Regions from separate parts of the Virgibacillus saliphilus genome, predicted to be linked through region 2. Evidence: a T-box and tRNA genes for the amino acid it is inferred to sense, from the RefSeq annotation. Region 2 holds a T-box; the other holds one or more tRNA genes.
What was found. The T-box of region 2 lies ahead of leuS (leucine--tRNA ligase). A T-box ahead of a tRNA ligase gene usually reads a tRNA of that ligase, here a tRNA-Leu.
Positions count from the first base shown of each region.

Region 1: it has a tRNA-Leu gene. The T-box ahead of leuS (leucine--tRNA ligase) is inferred to sense a tRNA for this amino acid. The anticodon was not compared.

Region 1 is NZ_JAGYHC010000001.1:153,526-168,898, forward strand. Features, by position in the region: rRNA gene KFZ56_RS00740 (23S ribosomal RNA) at 1-844, shown strand, start outside; rRNA gene rrf (5S ribosomal RNA) at 1,003-1,118, shown strand; tRNA gene KFZ56_RS00750 (tRNA-Val) at 1,254-1,329, shown strand; tRNA gene KFZ56_RS00755 (tRNA-Thr) at 1,333-1,405, shown strand; tRNA gene KFZ56_RS00760 (tRNA-Lys) at 1,421-1,493, shown strand; tRNA gene KFZ56_RS00765 (tRNA-Leu) at 1,503-1,587, shown strand; tRNA gene KFZ56_RS00770 (tRNA-Gly) at 1,603-1,677, shown strand; tRNA gene KFZ56_RS00775 (tRNA-Leu) at 1,684-1,772, shown strand; tRNA gene KFZ56_RS00780 (tRNA-Arg) at 1,776-1,852, shown strand; tRNA gene KFZ56_RS00785 (tRNA-Pro) at 1,858-1,934, shown strand; tRNA gene KFZ56_RS00790 (tRNA-Ala) at 1,943-2,018, shown strand; rRNA gene KFZ56_RS00795 (16S ribosomal RNA) at 2,370-3,941, shown strand; rRNA gene KFZ56_RS00800 (23S ribosomal RNA) at 4,230-7,148, shown strand; rRNA gene rrf (5S ribosomal RNA) at 7,307-7,422, shown strand; gene KFZ56_RS00810 (MgtC/SapB family protein) at 7,654-8,352, shown strand; gene KFZ56_RS00815 (CtsR family transcriptional regulator) at 8,539-9,006, shown strand; gene mcsA (protein-arginine kinase activator protein McsA) at 9,019-9,567, shown strand; gene mcsB (protein-arginine kinase McsB) at 9,564-10,628, shown strand; gene clpC (ATP-dependent protease ATP-binding subunit ClpC) at 10,646-13,078, shown strand; gene radA (DNA repair protein RadA) at 13,766-15,139, shown strand; gene KFZ56_RS00840 (PIN/TRAM domain-containing protein) at 15,313-15,373, shown strand, end outside.
Region 2 is NZ_JAGYHC010000001.1:2,644,988-2,660,360, forward strand. Features, by position in the region: gene KFZ56_RS12830 (GNAT family N-acetyltransferase) at 1-128, opposite strand, end outside; gene KFZ56_RS12835 (hypothetical protein) at 407-595, shown strand; rRNA gene rrf (5S ribosomal RNA) at 1,319-1,434, opposite strand; rRNA gene KFZ56_RS12845 (23S ribosomal RNA) at 1,625-4,543, opposite strand; rRNA gene KFZ56_RS12850 (16S ribosomal RNA) at 4,718-6,289, opposite strand; gene KFZ56_RS12855 (rhodanese-like domain-containing protein) at 6,885-7,193, opposite strand; gene KFZ56_RS12860 (YybI family spore inner coat protein) at 7,301-8,047, shown strand; gene leuS (leucine--tRNA ligase) at 8,098-10,512, opposite strand; T-box leader at 10,558-10,773, opposite strand; gene mnmM (tRNA 5-(aminomethyl)-2-thiouridylate-methyltransferase MnmM) at 10,881-11,441, shown strand; gene KFZ56_RS12875 (tetraprenyl-beta-curcumene synthase family protein) at 11,523-12,587, opposite strand; gene KFZ56_RS12880 (gamma carbonic anhydrase) at 12,659-13,174, shown strand; gene KFZ56_RS12885 (DnaA N-terminal domain-containing protein) at 13,421-13,831, opposite strand; gene metK (methionine adenosyltransferase) at 14,360-15,373, opposite strand, start outside.

The DNA.
Region 1 (15,373 bases), 2.5 Mb from region 2:
GAAAGACCCCGTGGAGCTTTACTGTAGCCTGATATTGAATGTTCGTGCAGCTTGTACAGGATAGGTGGGAGCCTTAGAATCGTGAGCGCTAGCTTACGAGGAGGCACCCGTGGGATACCACCCTGGCTGCACGCACCTTCTAACCCAGAACCGTGATCCGGTTCGGAGACAGTGTCAGGTAGGCAGTTTGACTGGGGCGGTCGCCTCCTAAAGTGTAACGGAGGCGCCCAAAGGTTCCCTCAGAATGGTTGGAAATCATTCGTAGCGTGTAAAGGCAGAAGGGAGCTTGACTGCGAGACCTACAAGTCGAGCAGGGACGAAAGTCGGGCTTAGTGATCCGGTGGTTCCGTATGGAAGGGCCATCGCTCAACGGATAAAAGCTACCCCGGGGATAACAGGCTTATCTCCCCCAAGAGTTCACATCGACGGGGAGGTTTGGCACCTCGATGTCGGCTCATCGCATCCTGGGGCTGTAGTCGGTCCCAAGGGTTGGGCTGTTCGCCCATTAAAGCGGTACGCGAGCTGGGTTCAGAACGTCGTGAGACAGTTCGGTCCCTATCCGTCGTGGGCGTTGGAAGTTTGAGAGGAGCTGTCCTTAGTACGAGAGGACCGGGATGGACACACCGCTGGTGTACCAGTTGTTCCGCCAGGAGCATGGCTGGGTAGCTACGTGTGGCACGGATAAGTGCTGAAAGCATCTAAGCATGAAGCCACCCTCTAGATGAGACTTCCCATCACATCAAGTGAGTAAGATCCCTCAGAGACGATGAGGTAGATAGGTTCGAGGTGGAAGCGTGGTGACACGTGCAGCTGACGAATACTAATCGATCGAGGACTTAACTAAATGGCTTTTAGATGTACGTTACGAACACTCTTATTTAGTTTTTAGGGTATAAATACATAAAACCCTTGCATTTTCGTTTGGAAATGCCTATAATATATCTTGTCTTTCCTTTTCCATAAGGAAGTGCTGATAAGAAAGAGATCGCGTAAGCCGTTAGGTCTGGTAGTCATAGCGGAGAGGTCACACCTGTTCCCATGCCGAACACAGAAGTTAAGCTCTCCAGCGCCGATGGTAGTTGGGGCTTTGCCCCTGCAAGAGTAGGACGCCGCCAGGCTTTACATATGGTAAAAAACATGCTTAGGATAATGATGTACTATAGTTAGGTTGGTTGTCTGTATAAAATCGAAGTACAAGTGGTGTTGTGAATAATAATTTAACGAAGCATGTGCATTTTCACATCCTATTTCATGGAGGATTAGCTCAGCTGGGAGAGCACCTGCCTTACAAGCAGGGGGTCGCAGGTTCGAGCCCTGCATCCTCCACCATTTGCCGGCCTAGCTCAACTGGTAGAGCAACTGACTTGTAATCAGTAGGTTGGGGGTTCAAGTCCTCTGGCCGGCATCATTAAGTAAACAGGAGCCATTAGCTCAGTTGGCAGAGCATCTGACTTTTAATCAGAGGGTCGGAGGTTCGAACCCTCCATGGCTCATCATCATTTGCGGGTGTGGCGGAATTGGCAGACGCGCTAGATTTAGGATCTAGTGTCTTCGGACGTGGGGGTTCAAGTCCCTTCACCCGCACCATTAATAACTTATCGGGCGGAAGTAGTTCAGTGGTAGAACACCACCTTGCCAAGGTGGGGGTCGCGGGTTCGAATCCCGTCTTCCGCTCCATGTCCTGCCGGGGTGGCGGAATTGGCAGACGCACAGGACTTAAAATCCTGCGGTAGGTTACTACCGTGCCGGTTCGAGTCCGGCCCTCGGCACCATATGCGCCCGTAGCTCAATTGGATAGAGCGCTTGACTACGGATCAAGAGGTTAGGGGTTCGACTCCTCTCGGGCGCACCATCATACGGGAAGTAGCTCAGCTTGGTAGAGCACTTGGTTTGGGACCAAGGGGTCGCAGGTTCGAATCCTGTCTTCCCGACCATTGGATAAGGGGCCTTAGCTCAGCTGGGAGAGCGCCTGCCTTGCACGCAGGAGGTCAGCGGTTCGATCCCGCTAGGCTCCACCAAATAACAAACTAGGTTAAAAAAACCTATTGACTTAAACAAGATAGCGTGTTATATTAATGGAGTCGCCATTTTGCAGGCGGACAAAACATTTATTTCTTAAGAGAAAACGGAAGAAAGTTGTTGATTTTAGGAAATTGATGATGATATAATTAGAAAGTTGCAAATTTAACGCAACATATGCATTTGCTCTTTGAAAACTGAACAAAACAACCAGTATGTCAAACAGATGGTAGAGGAAAGAAATCACGAAGTCCGATGGTTCATCTGGACGGTCGATTTCACCCCTTGAAACCATGTGAAAAGCGAAGATATATCATTGATCGGTGTCAATGATAGACAAACTTCATTATTTTATGGAGAGTTTGATCTTGGCTCAGGACGAACGCTGGCGGCGTGCCTAATACATGCAAGTCGAGCGCGGGAAGCAGGCAATAACCCTTCGGGGTTTGCGCTTGTGGAACGAGCGGCGGACGGGTGAGTAACACGTGGGCAACCTACCTGAGAGACGGGGATAACTCGCGGAAACGCGAGCTAATACCGGATAACACTTTTGATTACCTAATGAGAAGTTGAAAGGCGGCTTTTATGCTGCCACTTTCAGATGGGCCCGCGGCGCATTAGCTAGTTGGTGAGATAAGAGCTCACCAAGGCGACGATGCGTAGCCGACCTGAGAGGGTGATCGGCCACACTGGGACTGAGACACGGCCCAGACTCCTACGGGAGGCAGCAGTAGGGAATCATCCGCAATGGACGAAAGTCTGACGGTGCAACGCCGCGTGAGTGATGAAGGTTTTCGAATCGTAAAACTCTGTTGTTAGGGAAGAACAAGTATCGTTTGAATAAGGCGGTACCTTGACGGTACCTAACCAGAAAGCCCCGGCTAACTACGTGCCAGCAGCCGCGGTAATACGTAGGGGGCAAGCGTTGTCCGGAATTATTGGGCGTAAAGCGCTCGCAGGCGGTCTTTTAAGTCTGATGTGAAATCTTGCGGCTCAACCGTGAGCGGTCATTGGAAACTGGAGGACTTGAGTACAGAAGAGGAGAGTGGAATTCCACGTGTAGCGGTGAAATGCGTAGAGATGTGGAGGAACACCAGTGGCGAAGGCGACTCTCTGGTCTGTAACTGACGCTGAGGAGCGAAAGCGTGGGGAGCGAACAGGATTAGATACCCTGGTAGTCCACGCCGTAAACGATGAGTGCTAGGTGTTAGGGGGTTTCCGCCCCTTCGTGCTGAAGTTAACGCATTAAGCACTCCGCCTGGGGAGTACGGCCGCAAGGCTGAAACTCAAAAGAATTGACGGGGGCCCGCACAAGCGGTGGAGCATGTGGTTTAATTCGAAGCAACGCGAAGAACCTTACCAGGTCTTGACATCCTCTGCGATCGGTAGAGATACCGAGTTCCCTTCGGGGACAGAGTGACAGGTGGTGCATGGTTGTCGTCAGCTCGTGTCGTGAGATGTTGGGTTAAGTCCCGTAACGAGCGCAACCCTTGAGATTAGTTGCCAGCATTGAGTTGGGCACTCTAATTTGACTGCCGGTGACAAACCGGAGGAAGGTGGGGATGACGTCAAATCATCATGCCCCTTATGACCTGGGCTACACACGTGCTACAATGGATGGAACAAAGGGCAGCGAAGCGGCAACGCTAAGCAAATCCCATAAAACCATTCTCAGTTCGGATTGCAGGCTGCAACTCGCCTGCATGAAGCCGGAATCGCTAGTAATCGCGGATCAGCATGCCGCGGTGAATACGTTCCCGGGCCTTGTACACACCGCCCGTCACACCACGAGAGTTAGCAACACCCGAAGTCGGTGAGGTAACACGCTTTGCGTGAGCCAGCCGCCGAAGGTGGGGCCAATGATTGGGGTGAAGTCGTAACAAGGTAGCCGTATCGGAAGGTGCGGCTGGATCACCTCCTTTCTAAGGATAGATAGAAGGCGGAAGCGCCCGTTTAGCGACGTACGAACTGGACTGAGCCGAAGGAGATAAAGAAAACACGATGAACGACAGTGAGTCGATGTTGACTTATTGTACGGAGGTAAAGGAAGTTCGCTAGTCGCTGGGCGCCGGAGCTAGATTGTAAGGAGACATACGTGGTTGTTTGGTTCAGTTTTGAGAGAGCAAATCTCTCTATTTGTACCTTGAAAACTAAATAAGAGTACGAACGACATCAAAACATGAATGTGCTTTTGAAACAAAGCAAGATTTAGTTAAGTGAACAAGAGCGCACGGTGGATGCCTAGGTACGAGGAGCCGAAGAAGGACGGGACTAACGCCGATATGTCCCGGGGAGTTGTAAGTAAACGTTGATCCGGGAATTTCCGAATGGGGAAACCCCCTGTTCGTAATGGAACAGGACGTCTATCTGAATACATAGGATAGATGAGGCACACCCGGGGAACTGAAACATCTCAGTACCCGGAGGAACAGAAAGCAAAAGCGATTTCCCAAGTAGCGGCGAGCGAAACGGAATCAGCCCAAACCGAAAAGCTTGCTTTTCGGGGTTGTAGGACACTCCTACGGAGTTACCAAAAAGTGCTTTAGATGAATCGATCTGGAACGATCAGCCATAGGAGGTAAGAGCCCTGTAATCGAAAGAGCATTTTCTCCGGAGTGTATCCTGAGTACGGCGGAACACGAGAAATTCCGTCGGAATCCGGGAGGACCATCTCCCAAGGCTAAATACTCCCTCGTGACCGATAGTGAACCAGTACCGTGAGGGAAAGGTGAAAAGTACCCCGGAAGGGGAGTGAAAGAGAACCTGAAACCGTGCGCTTACAAGTAGTCGAAGCCCGTTAATGGGTGACGGCGTACCTTTTGTAGAATGGACCGGCGAGTTACGATCCCATGCGAGGTTAAGTGGAAGACACGGAGCCGCAGCGAAAGCGAGTCTGAACAGGGCGTATGCGAGTATGTGGTCGTAGACCCGAAACCGTGTGATCTACCCATGTCCAGGGTGAAGGTCAGGTAACACTGACTGGAGGCCCGAACCCACGTATGTTGAAAAATGCGGGGATGAGGTGTGGGTAGGGGTGAAATGCCAATCGAACACGGAGATAGCTGGTTCTCTCCGAAATAGCTTTAGGGCTAGCCTCAAGGGATGAGTACTGGAGGTAGAGCACTGATTGGACGAGGGGCCCTCACCGGGTTACCGAATTCAGTCAAACTCCGAATGCCAGTTACTTGACCTTGGGAGTCAGACTATGGGTGATAAGGTTCATAGTCGAAAGGGAAACAGCCCAGACCGCCAGCTAAGGTCCCTAAGTATACGTTAAGTGGAAAAGGATGTGGCGTTGCTCAGACAACCAGGATGTTGGCTTAGAAGCAGCCATCATTGAAAGAGTGCGTAATAGCTCACTGGTCGAGTGACGCTGCGCCGAAAATGTACCGGGGCTAAACGTATCACCGAAGCTGCGGATTGTTCTTCGAACAATGGTAGGAGAGCGTTCCAAGTGCTGGGAAGTCAGACCGTGAGGACTGGTGGAGCGCTTGGAAGTGAGAATGCCGGTATGAGTAGCGAAAAAAGAGTGAGAATCTCTTTCACCGAAAGCCTAAGGTTTCCTGAGGAAGGCTCGTCCTCTCAGGGTTAGTCGGGACCTAAGCCGAGGCCGAAAGGCGTAGGCGATGGCCAACAGGTAGATATTCCTGTACCACCTCATGACTGTTAGAATGATGGGGGGACGCAGGAGGATAAGGAAAGCGCACCGATGGAATGGTGCGCCCAAGCAGGGAGCGAGTTGGATAGGCAAATCCGTCCAACGCTAACGTGACTTGTGATGGGGAGGGAAATAAAGTACCGAAGTTCCTGATTTCACACTGCCAAGAAAAGCCTCTAGTGAGGTCATAGGTGCCCGTACCGCAAACCGACACAGGTAGGCGAGGAGAGAATCCTAAGGTGAGCGGGAGAACTCTCGTTAAGGAACTCGGCAAAATGACCCCGTAACTTCGGGAGAAGGGGTGCTCACGAGTAGTGAGCCGCAGTGAATAGGCCCAAGCGACTGTTTATCAAAAACACAGGTCTCTGCGAAGCCGCAAGGCGAAGTATAGGGGCTGACACCTGCCCGGTGCTGGAAGGTTAAGGGGAAACGTTAGCTTTTGGGCGAAGCGTAGAACCGAAGCCCCAGTAAACGGCGGCCGTAACTATAACGGTCCTAAGGTAGCGAAATTCCTTGTCGGGTAAGTTCCGACCCGCACGAAAGGTGCAACGACTTGGGCACTGTCTCAACGAGAGACCCGGTGAAATTATACTATGCGTGAAGATGCGCATTACCCGCGACAGGACGGAAAGACCCCGTGGAGCTTTACTGTAGCCTGATATTGAATGTTCGTGCAGCTTGTACAGGATAGGTGGGAGCCTTAGAATCGTGAGCGCTAGCTTACGAGGAGGCACCCGTGGGATACCACCCTGGCTGCACGCACCTTCTAACCCAGAACCGTGATCCGGTTCGGAGACAGTGTCAGGTAGGCAGTTTGACTGGGGCGGTCGCCTCCTAAAGTGTAACGGAGGCGCCCAAAGGTTCCCTCAGAATGGTTGGAAATCATTCGTAGCGTGTAAAGGCAGAAGGGAGCTTGACTGCGAGACCTACAAGTCGAGCAGGGACGAAAGTCGGGCTTAGTGATCCGGTGGTTCCGTATGGAAGGGCCATCGCTCAACGGATAAAAGCTACCCCGGGGATAACAGGCTTATCTCCCCCAAGAGTTCACATCGACGGGGAGGTTTGGCACCTCGATGTCGGCTCATCGCATCCTGGGGCTGTAGTCGGTCCCAAGGGTTGGGCTGTTCGCCCATTAAAGCGGTACGCGAGCTGGGTTCAGAACGTCGTGAGACAGTTCGGTCCCTATCCGTCGTGGGCGTTGGAAGTTTGAGAGGAGCTGTCCTTAGTACGAGAGGACCGGGATGGACACACCGCTGGTGTACCAGTTGTTCCGCCAGGAGCATGGCTGGGTAGCTACGTGTGGCACGGATAAGTGCTGAAAGCATCTAAGCATGAAGCCACCCTCTAGATGAGACTTCCCATCACATCAAGTGAGTAAGATCCCTCAGAGACGATGAGGTAGATAGGTTCGAGGTGGAAGCGTGGTGACACGTGCAGCTGACGAATACTAATCGATCGAGGACTTAACTAAATGGCTTTTAGATGTACGTTACGAACACTCTTATTTAGTTTTTAGGGTATAAATACATAAAACCCTTGCATTTTCGTTTGGAAATGCCTATAATATATCTTGTCTTTCCTTTTCCATAAGGAAGTGCTGATAAGAAAGAGATCGCGTAAGCCGTTAGGTCTGGTAGTCATAGCGGAGAGGTCACACCTGTTCCCATGCCGAACACAGAAGTTAAGCTCTCCAGCGCCGATGGTAGTTGGGGCTTTGCCCCTGCAAGAGTAGGACGCCGCCAGGCAAAATTAAAAAAGCTGGAATGCACTAGTGCATTCCAGCTTTTTTCTATATTTAAAGATTGTTACATGCTGTCATTATTGTTATTTTTATATATAAGCAAATAGACTTTTTTCGATGGTTAAAACGTTAAAACGTATATGGCATCATATATATAATTGGAGAATCTCTAAACGATGTATCTTTACTAATTCACTGTGATATTAATATGGAAATAGAGATTGGAGGGTGGGAATTGGGAGATTTTATGGAATTTGTGTTTGATGATAACTTTACAATCATGATGTCTCGATTGTTAATTTCACTTGTTTTATCCGGGGTTATTGGTTTTGAGCGTGAATTAAATAATCATTCCGCTGGTTTTCGCACCCATATTCTCGTTGGGGTCGGAGCTTGTTTAATGATGCTATTATCTTTATTTGGCTTTGAGACATTTATGGCGGAGCACGATAATATCCGTTTTGATCCGGCGCGCATACCATCTTATGTTATTAGTGGAATTGGGTTTCTTGGCGCAGGGACAATTATCGTCTATGGTGGGACGATTCGTGGTCTAACTACCGCGGCTTCCATTTGGACGGTTGCAGGATTAGGCCTAGTTGTTGGTGCAGGGATGTACGTACCTGCATTGTTTACAACCCTTATTATTCTGCTTAGCCTGGTTTTCCTGAATAACTTTGAAAAGTTATTTGCTAAGGGACGTTCCTCTAATTTGATTGAAATTGTAGCATTGCCTGAACTTCAAATAAATGAAATTATCTCTGTCTTTGATAAATTTGATTCAACGATTAAAAATGTAGAAATTACAAAGGCAGAAAATGATATTAGAAATATCTTCGTAAAGATTGAGCGAAAACCTGATGTAGAACGAATTGCTTTGATAGAGGAAATCTCTAAAATTAATTATGTAAAAAATATTTCAGAGCTTAAATAGGAAATGGCTCGAACTTCTTCCACATAATTAATAGTTATCGCGTTTTTTCCTGTTTTGTTTCTCAAATTTTTGTCTACTCTATATATAGAACAATGTGTTTGCATCTCACGTGTTTTAGGGTATAATAAATGTATAGTCAAAGATAGTCAAAGTCAAAAGATTATGCGATGCAGAGGAGGTGGGCTCATGAGTAATATTTCAGATGTGATTGAGCAATATTTAAAAAAGATCTTACAAACAAGAGGGCAAAATGCAATCGAGATTAAACGTAGTGAAATTGCTGATCAGTTCCAGTGTGTCCCCTCTCAGATCAATTATGTAATTAAAACGCGTTTCACATTGGAAAAAGGGTACATCGTAGAGAGTAAACGTGGCGGCGGCGGTTATATTCGGATTATGCGAGTGATACATCAGGATAAGTCTGAACTCATTGATGAAATTATAAAGATGATCAATCCAACAGTAACGCAACAAGCTTCCATTGATGTGCTTGAGCGACTATTGGAAGAAGAATTAATTACCGAACGCGAGGCCAAAATTATCCTCAGTGGGATTGACCGAAATACATTAGCATTCCAGCTCCCACTTCGGGATGAGGTTCGAGCTCGTGTGTTAACTGCCATGCTTTCAGAATTAAAGTACCTAAACAAGTAAGGGGGAAAAATAATGCAATGTCAGGAATGCCAGCAGCGGCCGGCTACACTCCACTTTACGCAAGTGATCAATGGTACTAAAACCGAAATTCATGTTTGCGAAGTGTGTGCGAAGGAAAAGGGTTATATGACGTATCCGGAGGAAGGGTATTCCCTTCATAATTTGCTTACAGGTCTGTTCAATTTTGACTCGGCAATGATGGAAAGTCAGCAAAGTAATTCGTATAATCAAGTAAAGGAATTGAAATGCCCGCAATGTGGTATGTCACTTTCCACATTTAAAAAAGTAGGAAAGTTCGGCTGTGCAACGTGTTATGATACTTTTTCTGAACGTCTTGATCCGATATTGCGCAGGGTACATTCAGGTAATACCAAGCATTACGGGAAAATTCCCAAACGCATGGGTGGCGACTTGCATACAAAGAAACAATTGGAAAGCTATAAAGCTGAATTGCAACAATTGATAGAAGATGAAAATTTTGAAGAAGCTGCTCAAATAAGAGATAAGATTAAAGCATTGCAAAATCAGAGTGATGGTTCGAAAGCAGGTGATGATACATGACCTTAAAGCAATTCATGAACGAAGCTATTAGTCCTTGGATGCGCGAGGAAGGGCCGGATAGTGATATTGTCCTTAGTAGTCGAATTCGTCTGGCTAGGAATTTCTCAGATGTTTCGTACCCTATTCTTGCAGACCATGAAAAACTGGAAGGCATTCGGGATTTTATTAAAGAGGAGTATGAACATCAGTCATTTCAGGATTATGAGGACTTTTCGTTCATTTCAATTCCGGATTTAACAGCCATTGAAAAACGAGTTTTGGTCGAGAAGCATTTAATCAGCCCGCATTTATCAAAAAGTGAACATGCACCAGCAACGATTATTTCTAAGAATGAACAGGTATCTGTCATGATTAATGAGGAAGATCATATCAGGATCCAATTATATTTCCCGGGACTTCAACTGTCAAAGGCATTGGAGGGGGCATTTGAGCTGGATGATTGGTTAGAAGAGAAAATTAACTATGCGTTTGATGAGACGCGAGGGTATTTAACAAGTTGTCCAACAAATGTAGGTACGGGAATGCGCGCTTCTGTTATGATGCATCTCCCTGCACTTGCGATGACGAAACAAATTAACCGAATGATACCGGCGATTAATCAGCTTGGGCTTGTTGTTAGAGGTATTTATGGTGAAGGTAGCGATGCCCAGGGAAATATTTTTCAAATCTCGAATCAAATTACGTTAGGCAAGACAGAAGCGGATATTATAGGGGATTTACAAAGTGTCGTTCAACAATTGATTGAGCACGAAAGAAATGCACGTAACCGTATTATGGAGCAATCCGGTAAAAAGTTAGAGGATCGCATTTTCCGATCCTTCGGTGTTCTGGATTACAGTAGAATTATTGAATCAAAGGAAGCAGCGGCATGTTTATCAAATGTTCGATTGGGAATTGATTTAGGACTCATCAAAAATGTATCCAGAAATATACTTAATGAATTAATGATTTTGACACAACCGGGATTTCTGCAACAATATGCACAAGCAACTTTAACAGCCGATGAACGAGATGAATTAAGGGCATCACTGATCCGTGAACGCCTGCAATTGGAGAAATAGACAGGAGGAAAATGTATATGATGTTTGGACGTTTTACAGAAAGAGCGCAAAAGGTATTAGCGTTGTCACAAGAGGAAGCGGTACGACTTGGACATAACAATATTGGCACAGAACATATTCTCTTGGGGCTTGTTCGTGAAGGGGAAGGGATTGCAGCGAAAGCTCTGGAGTCATTAGGTCTTGAGGTTCCTAAGATTCAGGAAGAGGTAGAGAAGTTAATTGGCGTTGGAAAGAAGCCCATGCAATCGATCCACTATACGCCAAGGGCTAAGAAGGTAGTAGAGCTATCTCAAGATGAGGCAAGAAAGCTCGGCCACTCCTATGTAGGTACCGAACATATTCTTCTGGGGCTGATTCGTGAAGGAGAAGGAGTCGCTGCCCGGGTGTTGAATAATCTTGGTGTTAGTCTGAATAAAGCACGTCAGCAAGTGCTTCAATTACTGGGAAGCAATGAATCACAGGGTGGAAGACAAGGCCATCGTAACAATCAACAATCAAATGCAAATACGCCAACACTGGATTCGCTGGCAAGAGATTTAACGGTAATTGCAAAAGAAGGCAATGTGGATCCTGTCATCGGACGAAGTAAGGAAATTGAGCGTGTTATTCAAATATTAAGCCGTCGTACAAAAAATAACCCAGTGTTGATAGGAGAGCCAGGTGTTGGTAAAACAGCTGTAGCAGAAGGCTTGGCACAACAGATTATCGATAACGAAGTCCCTGAGACATTAAGCGACAAACGTGTCATGACTTTGGATATGGGTACGGTTGTAGCCGGCACGAAATATCGCGGGGAATTTGAGGATCGCTTGAAGAAAGTCATGGAGGAAATACGCCAAGCCGGAAACATCCTCCTGTTTATCGATGAATTGCACACGTTGATTGGTGCGGGTGGTGCTGAAGGTGCGATCGATGCATCGAATATTCTTAAACCATCCCTCGCCCGGGGTGATCTCCAGTGTATTGGTGCGACAACACTTGATGAATATCGTAAATATATTGAGAAAGATGCCGCACTGGAGCGCAGATTTCAACCAATTCAAGTAGATGAACCGACGCTAGAGGAAACGGTAAAAATTTTAAAAGGGCTGCGTGACAGATATGAGGCACATCATCGTGTGACAATTACAGATGAGGCCATTGAGTCCGCTGCAAGTCTGTCTGACCGCTACATCACAGAACGCTTTTTGCCTGACAAAGCAATTGACCTCATTGATGAAGCAGGGTCAAAAGTTCGATTGCATTCCTACACAGTTCCACCTGATTTGAAAGAATTGGAGCAAAAGCTGGAAGATGTACGTAAAGAAAAGGATGCATCCGTCCAAAGTCAGGAATTTGAAAAAGCTGCATCCCTAAGGGACTCCGAACAACGTCTGCGTGAGGAATTGGAAAAAACGAAAAAAGCATGGAAAGAAAAGCAGGGGCAAACAGATACTGAAGTGACGGTAGAAGACATTGCCAGTGTTGTATCTATATGGACAGGAGTACCGGTAGCCAGGCTGACGAAGGATGAAAGTGAACGTCTGCTAAATATGGAAGAGACCTTGCATAGTCGTGTGATTGGTCAGGAAGAGGCTGTTGATGCAGTTTCTCAAGCAATTCGCAGGGCGCGAGCTGGCTTGAAAGATCCGAAACGTCCAATTGGTTCATTTATTTTCCTTGGGCCAACCGGTGTTGGTAAAACAGAGCTTGCTCGTGCATTGGCAGAGGCGATGTTTGAAGACGAGGAAGCCATGATTCGAATTGACATGTCGGAATACATGGAGAAACACTCCACTTCCCGTCTGGTCGGTTCTCCTCCTGGTTATGTCGGCTATGATGAAGGTGGTCAGTTAACGGAGAAAGTTCGAACAAAACCTTATTCGGTTGTGTTACTTGATGAAATAGAAAAGGCACATCCGGAAGTATTTAATATTCTATTACAAGTACTGGAAGATGGACGGTTAACAGATTCAAAAGGGCGAGTTGTTGATTTTCGCAATACAGTGCTTATTATGACCTCCAACGTTGGCGCAAATGAATTAAGACGTAATAAATATGTTGGATTTAACCTTGGTGAAGAAGGGCAAGAGTACAAAGATATGAAATCCAAAGTGACCGAAGAAATGAAAAAGGCATTTCGTCCGGAGTTTTTAAACCGTATTGATGAAATGATTGTTTTCCACGCCTTGGAGAAAAAGCATATGAAACGTATTGTTACTTTAATGGTCGAACATTTAAAAGAACGCTTGTTTGATCAGGAGATTGACTTCTCCTTGACTGATAAATCACTGGAAAAAATAGCAAACGAGGCTTTTGATCCTGAATACGGGGCAAGGCCTCTACGAAGATCCATTCAGCAAAACATTGAGAACCTCCTATCAGAGGAACTTCTCAAAGAAAATATTACAAAAGGACAAAAAGTAAAAATTGGCTTGAATAATAAAGGGGAATTTATTGTTCTAAAATAGGTTGTTACTTCCCTATTGCCAACCGTAAAAAAGCTGGAAGAATAGTTTCTTCCAGCTTTTTTACAAAGCACTTTTCGTATATATTGTTAGATTTTAAATGTTCGCCGTTAATGTAAACTGCGACAAAGTGATATTTCATTTTGCAAACTTTGGTTGAGAGTGGGCATACCGCTACGGAAATACATTTCGCTTTCCGCGGGCGGCTGGCGAGCCCACTCGCGCTTCCGCACTTCGTGGTCTCACCTAGGCCTTTCCTCCCGCCGGAGTCTCCATGTATTTTCTCCGCTGGTGTTTCAGTTATTATCTCTGAAACGAATGAGTAATCAATCGAATTATCTCACTAGTTCGGGTGCGTGGAGGGAAGTTGACTCCTGCGGGAACAAATGTCTTCGCTGGGACGAGCATTTACGCGCAGTCCCAGCACGTGTCTGAAGACCCCGCAGCGGTGGTCTTCCGCGAGGAGGCTGAAGCCGTGCCCGCGGAAAGCAACTTCCCGGAACGATCCCGAACGGCAGCGAGTATGGCATACTATGTCGCAGTTTATAGTTTTTATGTAAAAGCAACGAATCGTTGCGATACAACTCCCCCATTGTGGCATGATTATGGAAATAATTAATCAAATTGATATTCGTCTGTAACCTACCGAATCCAATAATATTATATAATAAAGAGAGGGGATGAAATACATTGGTGAAACGAAAAACGAAATATGTATGTCAGGAATGCGGTTATGAATCAGCAAAGTGGATGGGTAAATGTCCAGGATGTAACAGTTGGAATACATTAGTTGAGGAAATAGAAGCATCGAGTACGACTAGTAAGCATACAGTAAATGGTGGGATGAAAAATTTGAGTAAGCCTGAAAAGATTACCGCCATTCAGTCACAGAAAGAACCACGGATAACCACGTCGATGATGGAACTAAATCGTGTACTTGGTGGGGGAATTGTTCCAGGTTCTCTGGTCCTCGTCGGTGGTGACCCGGGAATCGGTAAATCAACATTGCTACTGCAAATATCCTCCCAACTCGCAGATAAGCAGCTCCCGGTGTTGTATATATCAGGAGAGGAATCAACCCGCCAAACAAAGCTTCGCGCTGATCGATTAGGTGTTACTTCGAATTTGCTATATGTTTTATCTGAAACCAACTTATTTGATATCGCCAAACATATTAACGAAATTCAGCCATCCTTTGTGGTTGTTGATTCCATTCAAACCATTTTTCGCGAGGAAGTCAGCAGTGCCCCGGGCAGTGTATCTCAAGTTCGTGAATCTACAAGCGAGTTAATGAAAATAGCAAAGACCAGTGGGATTCCGATATTTATTGTTGGACATGTAACGAAAGAGGGGGCTATCGCCGGGCCCAGAATGCTTGAACATATGGTAGATGCCGTGCTCTATTTTGAAGGTGAAAGACACCATATGTATCGCATTTTACGTGGCGTTAAGAATCGCTTTGGCAGCACAAATGAAATGGGTATATTTGAGATGAAAGAAGAAGGATTAAAGGAAGTTATGAATCCTTCCGAGATATTTTTAGAGGAACGTTCGCAAGGGGCTGCAGGTTCTACGGTTGTTGCTTCCATGGAAGGAACTAGACCAGTACTTGTGGAAATACAGGCACTTATTTCGCCTACTAGTTTTGGAAATCCGCGTCGGATGGCGACAGGGGTTGATAGTAGCAGAGTTCCGCTATTAATGGCGGTATTGGAAAAACGTGTAGGCCTAATGTTGCAAAATCAGGATGCATATATCAAAGTAGCTGGGGGTGTGAAACTTGATGAACCGGCTATTGATCTGGCAATCGCTGTAAGTATCGCTTCAAGCTTCCGTGATCAAGCCACACTTCCGGAGGATATTTTTATTGGAGAAGTGGGGTTAACAGGTGAGATAAGGCGCGTATCGCGTATCGAACAACGTGTGCAGGAAGCAGCGAAGCTTGGGTTTAAGCGTGTAATCTGTCCGATGAAGAATTTGGATGGCTGGACGGTACCACAAAACATTCAAGTTGTTGGAGTGAATACTGTTCAGGAGGCGCTGGATACAGGTCTGGCAAGATAGAGGTATTTGAATTTATTGCAATTAATATTTTATTATGATAAAATATAACGTTTATCAAATTGATTGTATAGGATAGTTATGCTATTATTTAGTTGATATCATAGGGTTTTCTTTATTGTTTAAGGTTATTTTAATTCAAAGAAGGTAATAATAAGGTTAGGAGGTGAACAGTGGTGCTAAAAAATATTGTTTATTTATTCTTTATTGTTTTAGGTGGTACCATTGGGTATTTAT
Region 2 (15,373 bases):
TCTTCGGGCAATAACGTTTTAGGAAAATATCTCATCACTTGCTCATCCGCATTTAATCGAACAAATGGATCTATATCTGTTGCTTTCCAATCACGTAATTGCAATCTTGCTGTTTCTATATATATCATTGATCGTCTTCCTCTCCTCGCATTTATTTCGATTCACACATGTGACCATGAGCACATACATATGTACGGGCCAATGGTAACGACGATAGATCGTTGATTACTGCCGGATATCATCTATATCCATGTATAAGCGCTTTTTACAGAGATCTCATGTAGATACTTCCAGATTATGGTGCACGGAAACACCTCATGATATTGGTAGATGATCCCTTGTATGAATCCAAACGTTTGTATCATCCTAATACTGTCTGGAAGCACTAGAGAAAGGGTTGATTTGTATGCAAATGAACGGAATGTGGTTACCGTTAGTTGCCTCGGTCGGCATGGGAGCGGCAACTTATTATGCAATGACCAAAAATAACCAAAATTTTGGACAAGCCATGCAAAAAATGATTCCGGTTGTAGCTCAAATGAATGGGAATCAAAGTGGAAGAGGAAGTAATCCGCAGCAACTCGACATGAGCTAACAGACAGTGAAAAAGCGCATCTATCATAGATGCGTTTTTCTACATACGAAAGGCTACTCAAATGACACCGTTCAGTTATCAAGTGCAACAAGTCAATCAGGTTCTCTGTCAAATGTAGTGGTGACGAATGAACGCCATCCTCTTTTTGAAAAGATAAGAAAGTATAGAATTTGGGTGGTACTAATCTTACGAATAGCGTAAGCCACGTCCGGCTCCAGCGCCCAGCAACTAGCAAACTTCACACTCCTCCACTACGATAAGTCAACATCGGCTCACTTGACAAAGGAAGGCCAACTAAGAACGGCCTTGCCGGCCAACGTCGGCATACCCCTGATGCAGGGGGCATGTTTCCTTTATCTCATTACAGAGTGCTCCAGTTTGTACGTTGCTACCCGGGCGCTTGCGCCTTTGTTCTGAAGCTGTTTTTGCCTTTTTGTTGCCCGTACCACCGCAGCTTGGCATACCCTACACTTTTTCGCGGTGACCTGTAAGCCTTCTCAAACGGTCGTTCTACGAGATTCTGCACGTGTTCTCTCTCTTTTGCCTTTTTGTTGTGTCCCAACTTTAGAATATCAATTAGCGTGCATGTTTTATATTCTGCTGAACACGGGAAAACCACGACATTTATGATAGAGGCAAACATCGTTGGTGATAATATACACTATATTTTCCATACAGAAAAGAGCTGGAATGCGATTTGCTACATTCCAGCTCTTTTCGTAAGCCTGGCGGCGTCCTACTCTTGCAGGGGCAAAGCCCCAACTACCATCGGCGCTGGAGAGCTTAACTTCTGTGTTCGGCATGGGAACAGGTGTGACCTCTCCGCTATAACTACCAGACCTAATGTCCTTAAGTGGTTCTGTGTCGTTGCAAAGCATGAACCATTTGAACAGAACTTCTTTATTAAATTTAGTGACAACCAATATTATAATGGTTTCCAGAAAAAAATCAAGTATTTTTCATAAATATGTATGAATTTATACCCTAAAAACTAAATAAGAGTGTTCGTAACGTACATCTAAAAGCCATTTAGTTAAGTCCTCGATCGATTAGTATTCGTCAGCTGCACGTGTCACCACGCTTCCACCTCGAACCTATCTACCTCATCGTCTCTGAGGGATCTTACTCACTTGATGTGATGGGAAGTCTCATCTAGAGGGTGGCTTCATGCTTAGATGCTTTCAGCACTTATCCGTGCCACACGTAGCTACCCAGCCATGCTCCTGGCGGAACAACTGGTACACCAGCGGTGTGTCCATCCCGGTCCTCTCGTACTAAGGACAGCTCCTCTCAAACTTCCAACGCCCACGACGGATAGGGACCGAACTGTCTCACGACGTTCTGAACCCAGCTCGCGTACCGCTTTAATGGGCGAACAGCCCAACCCTTGGGACCGACTACAGCCCCAGGATGCGATGAGCCGACATCGAGGTGCCAAACCTCCCCGTCGATGTGAACTCTTGGGGGAGATAAGCCTGTTATCCCCGGGGTAGCTTTTATCCGTTGAGCGATGGCCCTTCCATACGGAACCACCGGATCACTAAGCCCGACTTTCGTCCCTGCTCGACTTGTAGGTCTCGCAGTCAAGCTCCCTTCTGCCTTTACACGCTACGAATGATTTCCAACCATTCTGAGGGAACCTTTGGGCGCCTCCGTTACACTTTAGGAGGCGACCGCCCCAGTCAAACTGCCTACCTGACACTGTCTCCGAACCGGATCACGGTTCTGGGTTAGAAGGTGCGTGCAGCCAGGGTGGTATCCCACGGGTGCCTCCTCGTAAGCTAGCGCTCACGATTCTAAGGCTCCCACCTATCCTGTACAAGCTGCACGAACATTCAATATCAGGCTACAGTAAAGCTCCACGGGGTCTTTCCGTCCTGTCGCGGGTAATGCGCATCTTCACGCATAGTATAATTTCACCGGGTCTCTCGTTGAGACAGTGCCCAAGTCGTTGCACCTTTCGTGCGGGTCGGAACTTACCCGACAAGGAATTTCGCTACCTTAGGACCGTTATAGTTACGGCCGCCGTTTACTGGGGCTTCGGTTCTACGCTTCGCCCAAAAGCTAACGTTTCCCCTTAACCTTCCAGCACCGGGCAGGTGTCAGCCCCTATACTTCGCCTTGCGGCTTCGCAGAGACCTGTGTTTTTGATAAACAGTCGCTTGGGCCTATTCACTGCGGCTCACTACTCGTGAGCACCCCTTCTCCCGAAGTTACGGGGTCATTTTGCCGAGTTCCTTAACGAGAGTTCTCCCGCTCACCTTAGGATTCTCTCCTCGCCTACCTGTGTCGGTTTGCGGTACGGGCACCTATGACCTCACTAGAGGCTTTTCTTGGCAGTGTGAAATCAGGAACTTCGGTACTTTATTTCCCTCCCCATCACAAGTCACGTTAGCGTTGGACGGGTTTGCCTATCCAACTCGCTCCCTGCTTGGGCGCACCATTCCATCGGTGCGCTTTCCTTATCCTCCTGCGTCCCCCCATCATTCTAACAGTCATGAGGTGGTACAGGAATATCTACCTGTTGGCCATCGCCTACGCCTTTCGGCCTCGGCTTAGGTCCCGACTAACCCTGAGAGGACGAGCCTTCCTCAGGAAACCTTAGGCTTTCGGTGAAAGAGATTCTCACTCTTTTTTCGCTACTCATACCGGCATTCTCACTTCCAAGCGCTCCACCAGTCCTCACGGTCTGACTTCCCAGCACTTGGAACGCTCTCCTACCATTGTTCGAAGAACAATCCGCAGCTTCGGTGATACGTTTAGCCCCGGTACATTTTCGGCGCAGCGTCACTCGACCAGTGAGCTATTACGCACTCTTTCAATGATGGCTGCTTCTAAGCCAACATCCTGGTTGTCTGAGCAACGCCACATCCTTTTCCACTTAACGTATACTTAGGGACCTTAGCTGGCGGTCTGGGCTGTTTCCCTTTCGACTATGAACCTTATCACCCATAGTCTGACTCCCAAGGTCAAGTAACTGGCATTCGGAGTTTGACTGAATTCGGTAACCCGGTGAGGGCCCCTCGTCCAATCAGTGCTCTACCTCCAGTACTCATCCCTTGAGGCTAGCCCTAAAGCTATTTCGGAGAGAACCAGCTATCTCCGTGTTCGATTGGCATTTCACCCCTACCCACACCTCATCCCCGCATTTTTCAACATACGTGGGTTCGGGCCTCCAGTCAGTGTTACCTGACCTTCACCCTGGACATGGGTAGATCACACGGTTTCGGGTCTACGACCACATACTCGCATACGCCCTGTTCAGACTCGCTTTCGCTGCGGCTCCGTGTCTTCCACTTAACCTCGCATGGGATCGTAACTCGCCGGTCCATTCTACAAAAGGTACGCCGTCACCCATTAACGGGCTTCGACTACTTGTAAGCGCACGGTTTCAGGTTCTCTTTCACTCCCCTTCCGGGGTACTTTTCACCTTTCCCTCACGGTACTGGTTCACTATCGGTCACGAGGGAGTATTTAGCCTTGGGAGATGGTCCTCCCGGATTCCGACGGAATTTCTCGTGTTCCGCCGTACTCAGGATACACTCCGGAGAAAATGCTCTTTCGATTACAGGGCTCTTACCTCCTATGGCTGATCGTTCCAGATCGATTCATCTAAAGCACTTTTTGGTAACTCCGTAGGAGTGTCCTACAACCCCGAAAAGCAAGCTTTTCGGTTTGGGCTGATTCCGTTTCGCTCGCCGCTACTTGGGAAATCGCTTTTGCTTTCTGTTCCTCCGGGTACTGAGATGTTTCAGTTCCCCGGGTGTGCCTCATCTATCCTATGTATTCAGATAGACGTCCTGTTCCATTACGAACAGGGGGTTTCCCCATTCGGAAATTCCCGGATCAACGTTTACTTACAACTCCCCGGGACATATCGGCGTTAGTCCCGTCCTTCTTCGGCTCCTCGTACCTAGGCATCCACCGTGCGCTCTTGTTCACTTAACTAAATCTTGCTTTGTTTCAAAAGCACATTCATGTTTTGATGTCGTTCGTACTCTTATTTAGTTTTCAAGGTACAAATAGAGAGATTTGCTCTCTCAAAACTGAACCAAACAACCACGTATGTCTCCACCAAAAGATCTGAAATAGATCGCTCGGCGTTTCCGTTTCTATCCTTAGAAAGGAGGTGATCCAGCCGCACCTTCCGATACGGCTACCTTGTTACGACTTCACCCCAATCATTGGCCCCACCTTCGGCGGCTGGCTCACGCAAAGCGTGTTACCTCACCGACTTCGGGTGTTGCTAACTCTCGTGGTGTGACGGGCGGTGTGTACAAGGCCCGGGAACGTATTCACCGCGGCATGCTGATCCGCGATTACTAGCGATTCCGGCTTCATGCAGGCGAGTTGCAGCCTGCAATCCGAACTGAGAATGGTTTTATGGGATTTGCTTAGCGTTGCCGCTTCGCTGCCCTTTGTTCCATCCATTGTAGCACGTGTGTAGCCCAGGTCATAAGGGGCATGATGATTTGACGTCATCCCCACCTTCCTCCGGTTTGTCACCGGCAGTCAAATTAGAGTGCCCAACTCAATGCTGGCAACTAATCTCAAGGGTTGCGCTCGTTACGGGACTTAACCCAACATCTCACGACACGAGCTGACGACAACCATGCACCACCTGTCACTCTGTCCCCGAAGGGAACTCGGTATCTCTACCGATCGCAGAGGATGTCAAGACCTGGTAAGGTTCTTCGCGTTGCTTCGAATTAAACCACATGCTCCACCGCTTGTGCGGGCCCCCGTCAATTCTTTTGAGTTTCAGCCTTGCGGCCGTACTCCCCAGGCGGAGTGCTTAATGCGTTAACTTCAGCACGAAGGGGCGGAAACCCCCTAACACCTAGCACTCATCGTTTACGGCGTGGACTACCAGGGTATCTAATCCTGTTCGCTCCCCACGCTTTCGCTCCTCAGCGTCAGTTACAGACCAGAGAGTCGCCTTCGCCACTGGTGTTCCTCCACATCTCTACGCATTTCACCGCTACACGTGGAATTCCACTCTCCTCTTCTGTACTCAAGTCCTCCAGTTTCCAATGACCGCTCACGGTTGAGCCGCAAGATTTCACATCAGACTTAAAAGACCGCCTGCGAGCGCTTTACGCCCAATAATTCCGGACAACGCTTGCCCCCTACGTATTACCGCGGCTGCTGGCACGTAGTTAGCCGGGGCTTTCTGGTTAGGTACCGTCAAGGTACCGCCTTATTCAAACGATACTTGTTCTTCCCTAACAACAGAGTTTTACGATTCGAAAACCTTCATCACTCACGCGGCGTTGCACCGTCAGACTTTCGTCCATTGCGGATGATTCCCTACTGCTGCCTCCCGTAGGAGTCTGGGCCGTGTCTCAGTCCCAGTGTGGCCGATCACCCTCTCAGGTCGGCTACGCATCGTCGCCTTGGTGAGCTCTTATCTCACCAACTAGCTAATGCGCCGCGGGCCCATCTGAAAGTGGCAGCATAAAAGCCGCCTTTCAACTTCTCATTAGGTAATCAAAAGTGTTATCCGGTATTAGCTCGCGTTTCCGCGAGTTATCCCCGTCTCTCAGGTAGGTTGCCCACGTGTTACTCACCCGTCCGCCGCTCGTTCCACAAGCGCAAACCCCGAAGGGTTATTGCCTGCTTCCCGCGCTCGACTTGCATGTATTAGGCACGCCGCCAGCGTTCGTCCTGAGCCAAGATCAAACTCTTCATAGAAAACTCACTTTTGGTTCTTTCAAAAGTGTAGTTGTACTTGTGCAAATAAGAACTCGTTCGTATTTGCCATAAAATAATGAAGTTTGTCTATCATTGACACCGATCAATGATATATCTTCGCTTTTCACATGGTTTCAAGGGGTGAAATCGACCGTCCAGATGAACCATCGGACTTCGTGATTTCTTTCCTCTACCATCTGTTTGACATACTGGTTGTTTTGTTCAGTTTTCAAAGAGCAAATGCATATGTTGCGTTAAATTTGCAACTTTTTAATTATACCAAATCCAACTCACGAAAGTCAATAACTTTTTGTTCTTCGTTTAAAAGCTCACCATTTATTAGAAAACGTCAAAACATAAAGTGTGAATAAAAATATGAAATTCGACATTTCCTTAACTAATGGAAAGTTATTATAGCATTTTCATGAATGCTTGTCAATAACGCGATACTATAGATTTTCTACGAATAAGTGCCTTAGCCTACATGTACAAAACAATAGGTGTGTTTCAGACAGCAAGATCCATAATACAATCACATTATCAGCATGTCAACAGTATTTTTTACGATAATTTTATTTTTTCTAGGATAAAACGATTATACAACAACTTCCCCTTCCCATTTAAGCATGCCTCCAGCCATATTTGAAACCCGATAACCTTGTTCATCCATAAAAGAGGCTGCTTTCATACTTCTTCTCCCTGATCTGCATACAAAAACATAATGTTTACTTTGATCTAAATCATCCTTTAACTCAGGAATTTTAGCTAATGGAATATGTTTTGCATTATCAATCATTCCCTGAGCAACTTCTTCATCTTCTCGTACATCGATCACAACTAAATCATTTTCCTTTTTCATACGATTTTCCAATTCATTTGGTATGATCTCATTTATATGTCCCATATATAAACCATCCTTATTATCTGTTTACATCAATCATACTTTTTAAAAGAATAGTATGCAACCTTCTAACACAAAATAACAAGTACTAAACAAGAGGAGCGTTTATCATGAAATTTGTTATCTACTTCACTTTATTCCTGTTATTCATCATGCATCCAAACGCAGTGGGAGCTGAAAGTAATACAGAGCCTGTCCTTATCGAAACCTATGAAGCAGATGTCACAGGTGATGGCCAAAGCGAGATTATCGAATTAAAAGGAATTTTATTTTCCAGTGACACGAATTATTATCGAGAAGTATGGATTGATATCACAAGTGTACATGACGAACAGTGGACAATTACGTATGAAGGTGGATATGATCCGGCCATTCAATTTATTGATTTAAATCATGATGAGGTGCAGGATATTTTTTACCAAAGTGCTACCGGCGGAAGTGGTGGGCTGTATAATTACCAGCTGCATACACTAAAAAATGAAAAGGTAAAAGAGATTCCATTACCTGAACAGCTACATCTTAGAGGAAAATTTATGGATGACTTTAAAATTGAGATCCAGCTCTCTCCAGATAGTGAACCATATATTGTAGATGTTCGTGATCGATCAGAAGAATATATACAACTTGACATTTACGATGATGAAGGAAGGTTACTGGAGGCTACTTCGGTCATGATAGATCCAATCGCCTTTTTCGAGCCTGTTTTGCTAAGTAAAAGTAAAGGGTATGGCTTAAAAAGTTATCAACAAATCAGTGGTGCTTACCATGCGGATCAACTAGGAACGGTGGAGACGCTATGGTATTACGAAAATGATGAATGGATTATTTTACAGACCGAATGGGTGCCATCAAAATAGAATGAAAAAAGGATCTCCTCTTATTAAGTAAGAAGAAATCCTTTTCCCATTTAGTTTGCTACAATATTTACCAGTTTTCCGGGAACAACAATTACTTTTCGGATTGTTGTTCCATCGGTTAGCTCTTGAATTTTTTCGTCTGCAAGTGCTTGCTTTTCCAGTTCATCTTTGGTGATATCTTTGGCTACATTTATTTTGGATCGGACTTTACCCATAATTTGTACGGCGATTTCAACTTCATCTTCTACCAATTTCGATTCATCAAAGGTTGGCCAAGGCTCGTAGCTAATCGTTCCCGGATTTCCAAGACGAGACCACAATTCTTCGGAAATATGTGGTGCAACTGGAGACAGCATCTTAACAAAACCTTCTATATAATTCTTTGGAAGTACGTCTACTTTATTTCCTTCATTTACGAAAATCATCATTTGTGAAATACCTGTATTGAAATGCAGATTTTCAAAGTCCTCTGTTACCTTTTTCACTGTTTCATTATACACTTTATCTAAAGATGGATTACTCCCCTCCACTACTTTATCAACAAGTGTACCATCGTCATTTATAATCATGCGCCATACACGATCAAGAAAACGCCTTGCACCATCAAGTCCATTTGTTGACCAGGCAACTGCAGCATCAAGTGGCCCCATAAACATTTCATAGAGGCGCAGTGTATCTGCACCATGAGAAGCAATGATATCATCCGGATTCACAACATTTCCCTTGGATTTACTCATTTTTTCATTGCCTTCACCGAGTATCATGCCTTGATTATACAATTTCATAAATGGTTCTTTCGTTGGCACAACGCCAATATCATACAAGAATTTATGCCAAAAACGTGCATATAGTAAATGGAGTACAGCATGTTCTGCACCGCCAATGTAGATATCAATTGGAAGCCATTCTTCCATTGCTTTCGGATCGGCCAGTTGCTCTGTATTATGCGGGTCAATAAATCTTAAGAAATACCAGCAGCTCCCGGCCCATTGTGGCATTGTACTTGTTTCCCGGCGTCCTTTCATCCCCGTGTTTGGATCTGTCACATTAACCCAGTCCTTATTATTGGCAAGTGGAGATTCCCCTGTCCCAGATGGTTTTATCTCTGACATGACAGGTAGCTCTAGTGGAAGCTCCTCTTCTGGAATAGCTGAAGTTGTTCCATCCTCCCAATGAATAATTGGGATGGGCTCACCCCAATAACGTTGTCTGGCAAATAACCAATCACGCAACCGATACGTAACTTTCCTTTCCCCATGTTTATTTGCTTCGAGCCATTCAATCATTTTTACTATGGCATCATCGGTATACAACCCATTGATGAAACCAGAGTTAACATGCTCTCCATCATCAACATATGCTTCTTTGGAAATGTCTCCACCTGCAACAACTTCTAAAATCGGAAGCTCAAACTTCGTAGCGAATTCATAATCCCGTTCATCATGAGCTGGAACGGCCATAATTGCTCCAGATCCATAACTCATCAGTACATAATCAGCAATCCAAATCGGTATTTTTGATTTATTGACCGGGTTAATCGCATACGCCCCCGTAAATACGCCTGTTTTATCTTTGGCAAGATCTGTACGTTCCAGATCAGATTTGGTTTGGACTTGATCCAAATAGGCATCAACGGCTTCTTTCTGTTCCTGGCTCACTATTTTTTCTACAAATGGATGCTCTGGCGCTAATACGGCATAGCTTGCACCGAATAATGTATCTGGTCGTGTTGTAAATACTGTAAATTCCTCATGATATCCATCAATGGTAAACGTCACTTCAGCTCCTTCTGAACGACCGATCCAGTTTCGCTGCATATCTTTAATGCTCTCCGGCCAATCGACTTCTTCCAGATCTTTCAGCAAACGATCGGCATATGCAGTGATTTTTAACATCCACTGTTTCATCGGCTTACGAACAACCGGATGTCCGCCACGCTCACTTTTTCCATCAATCACTTCTTCATTGGCAAGTACCGTGCCAAGCGCTGGACACCAATTAACCGCTACTTCGTCCATATAGGCTAACCCTTTTTCATATAATTTGGTGAAAATCCATTGTGTCCACTTATAGTAATTTGGATCTGTTGTACTTATTTCGCGATCCCAATCATAGGAAAAACCAAGTTCTTGAATTTGTCGCTTAAATGTTGCTATGTTTTGCTCCGTGAATGCCGCGGGGCTGTTCCCAGTATCAATCGCATATTGCTCGGCAGGAAGCCCGAAAGCATCCCAACCCATGGGGTGCAACACCTCAAAACCTTGCATACGCTTCATTCGGGAAAAAATATCTGTTGCCGTATACCCTTCCGGATGTCCCACATGCAGACCAGCTCCAGATGGGTATGGAAACATATCCAGTGCATATACCTTCGTTTTTTTCGAATACGTATCTGTTTTAAATGTTTTATTTTCTTCCCAATACGCTTGCCATTTGTTTTCGATTTCTTGATGATTAAAACTCATTCCAGCGTCCTCCTTTGTTATCATAAAAAAAACCACTCATCCCTAGAAAGGGACGAGAAGCTTATATCTCCCGCGGTACCACCCAAATTAACGCATATCTGCGATCACTTATATCCTTAACGTGGATTTACGGCAGGAACTACCTAATTCATCCCTGCAACATTAAAGGTGAGTTCATACATTTTTCAGGGGCAATTTCCACCAACCATTGCCTCTCTATACCTGAAGTAACCTATTACTAATCCTTTGCAAAGTCGTTACATTATTTATATAGAATAGTAATGAATGACGCGCGCTTTGTCAAGGCAATTCCTTTCTTTATCTGGTAAAATAAGCATATTCTCATTTGTAAGGAGCAGATCTCAAACATGCTAAAAGGAATACTAAACGTTGCACATGATCTATTGGAAGCTTCCATCCAAAAAGGGGAAACCGTTATTGATGCCACTTGCGGAAATGGCAATGACACGTTGTTTTTAAGTCAAATCACTGGTAAAAGCGGTCACGTACTTGCTTTTGATATTCAAGATCAAGCCATAAAAAAGACAAAGCAGTTACTAAACGAAAATGACCGGAGCAATGTGACACTTATTCATGACAGCCATGCTAACATTTCGAATTATCTAGCTGCAGACGAACAAGTTGGTGGGGCTATATTTAATCTCGGTTATTTACCCAGAAGTGATAAATCTATTATCACAAAAGGAGAGTCCACAATAACTGCTCTCAACACGGGTTTACACCATCTTAAAAAAGACGGGCTTATCGTCATTGTAGTATACCATGGCCATGATGGAGGCAAACAGGAAAAAGACAGTTTATTAAAACATGTCGCCCACCTTAATCAAAAAGCATATACTGTTTTACAACACGGATTCATTAACCAACAAAATGATCCCCCTTTTATTTTGGCCATCCAGAAAAAATAGAAAACGCTCAGATTCCTGCCCTATGATATGCTTCTTTTAACCTGTCAACATCAAAGAGAGCATATCACTATCCGGGCATATTTATCGTTTATATTTATAGTACAGCCTTGTATTCCAATGGAAAAATCGAGCCTGATAGCCACTTGCTCTCAACAAGTCCCTAGTTATACTAATTCCATTATCCAATTTTTTCACCTTTGGGTCGCCCAAATACAAGCCAACCAAACCTTGATAGATCATTTTATGAAATGAACGATTCGATAAGCCATCAATATGTTTATCCGACTGTTCGATAAAATAATGCAGCCGTTTTCTCATCATTTCCTCATTCGAATAATAGCTACAAAAATTTAAATCTGCTTCCTCTATATCCTCCTGCTGATCAATATAATAATCCAGTAAAATATGTAGGCCCTGCATATATGGGAAATACCCAGTATAAATTTCCTGCGCTAGATTATCATTCATATTATCTCCAAGTGCATACGAAACAAGGCAAAAAATTCCGAGTGTCGACCCTGCAGCAGCGGAGAATTCATACCAGCTTAACCCGGGGGCACAAGCTTTATACCAGTCATACCAGCTTGTTAGACGTGGAATTCGCTCTTCTACTTTGACATGTTTATGCACTTGTAGATCAGCATATAATCCCTCTAACTTCATCACGTAATCTTCTATGACAGAATAATGATCAAGCTTTCGCAACATTTTTTGACATGTCCGAACAAGATCAGCCAAGTATTCCCCATCTCGTTGCTCATTCCGCCGTTCATAATAATTTTTAATCGGATCTCCTGGTGTCAAAGCATCATGCATAGCCTCATGTAATAACCGAAAATCTTCTGGATCCATCGATGTGCTCCGGTCACATAAGTTATCTAAGTAATCACTTATCGTTTGATAGGCCACAATAAAGCGGATGGCTTCTCTCTCATTATGATCCGCAAGCAATGCATACACAGCTCCTCCCTGACAGTGGAACCTTTTCGCTTCTATACTTGCTAGTGCCTGCGTCCGAAGCTCCGCGTTTGGGATTTGAATCGCGCGATTTTTCCAATGGGACAATTCCTCATCCACGGCTGGAAGAATTCTCCGATATACAGCGTTCATTAAAGACACTGCCGTTGTAGGTATACGCTTTGCCAAAGTCATTCTCTCCATTCATGGAACTTTTTGTTATACTATATATATCACCATACTACCCTAGGAGGATTCAAATGATAAGCCATTATAAACATATAACCCCTTCCATTCATGAAACAGCATTTATCGCAAAAGATGCGATGATAAATGGCGATGTAACCATTGACGAAGCGTCTAGTATATGGTTTAAAACTGTTATTCGCGGAGATGTTGCACCAACACGAATAGGAAAAAGAGTTAGTGTTCAGGATCTATCCATGCTTCATCAAAGTCCAAATAGTCCCTTAATTATTGAAGATGATGTAACCATTGGCCATCAGGTTACTTTACATTCCGCAACCATCCGTAAAAACGCATTAGTCGGTATGGGGTCAATTATTTTGGACGGGGCTGAGGTGGAGGAACATGCATTTATTGGTGCAGGAAGTCTGGTTCCTCCAGGGAAAAAGATCCCTGCATACACATTAGCGATGGGTAGACCCGCAAAAGTTGTACGTGATTTATCGGAAGAGGATTATACTGAAATGGAGCGGATAAGAAAATCATATGTAGAAAAAGGACAGTATTATAGGAATTATACGGATTTATAGGGCGTTGGCTTAGTGCGGGTTGTCTTCCAGTTTGGAGTGAGTCTCTCCCGTTTCGGAGTGCCTCACTCCCGATTTAGCGGGGGATGTCCCGGTTTGAAGAGGTCCCCTCCCGTTTCGGAGTCCTCCCCTCCCGATTTGAAACGGCCGTCTCCCGTTTTGAAATGCTTCTCTCCCGGTCGTGGAGTTCGCTACCTAAATTTCCGGATTCAGCATTTATGATCGACACATTTTCATTTATCGTCATTCTTAATTTGAATTGCGTTCTAACATATTCATAATTTTATCTAATTTTGTTTTTATATTTTCTATTTCTTTTTCCAAGCGATCTAAACGAACAGATTCACTATACTCGGATCGGTTTCGATTATATAGGCTGGTTGTTCTATTACCTGCATGAAATGACCTCACAGGCTTTTCTTCAACGATTAATTTTACTTCGGGCAGTTCATTTGTTGTTTCATAGATGGCATCCTTGATGAGAGATTGATAGTTCGACGCTACCCATTCCTTAGCAAATTCATTTGACAAAATTATATTCCAGCCATCTTTTTCAATCTTTAACCTACTAGTTTTAATCCAAGTATCAAAAGATGGCAGGCTAATTTGCTCCCTAATATAATCCAGTACCTCATTCCAAATATAAATTTCATTTTTCATTTCATAATCTCCCTTGTACTTGGCTGTTTTTATACACTTTATTACTATAATGCTAGACTTTCCTTTTTACCGCTTTCTTTCCCCCTCTCAATTCCCTTCTGCTCATAGGAAATTAGGATCTACATAATTTTATCCGCTTCGGCCATTTATTTGATTTCATCCATCAATGCGGTCTCCTCCTCTTCATTCAGTTTTAAATATATTTCAAGAAAACATTGATAAGCCGTTGTTTCGCGGGATCTAGTTCCATTGTCACTAACATCCTCAAGAATTCTATTTTCACCTGTAGTATCCATTCCTTGAATAGTTGGTCATGTCGGATATAATCTGTAGGCTTTCCTTGACCAGAAGCTAGGGGTATATTAGCACCTCCCTCATAGTTTTATATGGGGTTTTCCGAGGTGTATTTCTGACTGTAGTATACTAAAAAGTAAGATAATTAAAAATCGCTTATATTATGGTATCTAGATTCCTCGTTCCTTACCTAAAAGTTATACCATACGGCCCCAACAGCCGTATGGTATTATTCTAAACGTTGTTATATTTTTCCGCCAATGCCTTTAATTCCGCAATCTTATCTGTTTTTTCCCAAGGAAAATATATATCTGTTCTGCCAAAATGGCCATAGGCAGCTGTACTTCTGAAAATTGGCTTTTGCAAGTCAAGCATACGAATAATCCCGGCAGGTCGTAAGTCAAATATCTCCCGAATAGCTGCCACGAAGTTTTCTTCGCTGACAAGGCCGGTACCAAATGTATTGACCGCAATAGAAACGGGCTCCGCAACACCTATAGCATAGGCGAGCTGTACCTCACACGTTTTAGCCAAGTCAGCCGCAACAATATTTTTGGCCACATAACGAGCTGCATATGCTGCCGAACGATCTACTTTCGTTGCATCTTTCCCACTGAATGCTCCTCCTCCATGACGGGCGTATCCACCGTATGTGTCTACCATAATTTTACGACCTGTTAATCCTGCGTCCCCTTGAGGCCCTCCAATCACAAAGCGCCCTGTTGGATTGATGAAATAATTCGTGGTTTCATCCAATAAATGCCCAGGAACAACCGGGCGAATTACATGTTCAATGATATCTTTTTCAATTTGATCTCCTGTAATGTCTTGGTGATGTTGTGTTGAAATAACAATCGTATCCACCTTAATTGGGTTATCTTTTTCATCGTATTCAACGGTTACTTGTGTTTTTCCGTCCGGGCGCAGATAGGCAAGAACTTCTTCTTTTCTCATGTCTGACAGGCGTTTAGCTAACTTATGTGCAAGAGAAATTGGTAATGGCATTAGCTCCTCGGTCTCATCACATGCATAACCAAACATTAGCCCTTGGTCTCCTGCACCAATGGAAGCTATCTCTTCTTCACTTATTTTCCCCTGGCGTGCCTCTAGTGCAGTATCAACGCCACCTGCAATATCTGGTGATTGTTCATCGATTGCGGTTAATACCGCACAAGTTTCAGCATCAAATCCATACTTTGCTCTCGTATACCCTATATCTTTAATCGTTTGACGAACAATAGCCGGAAT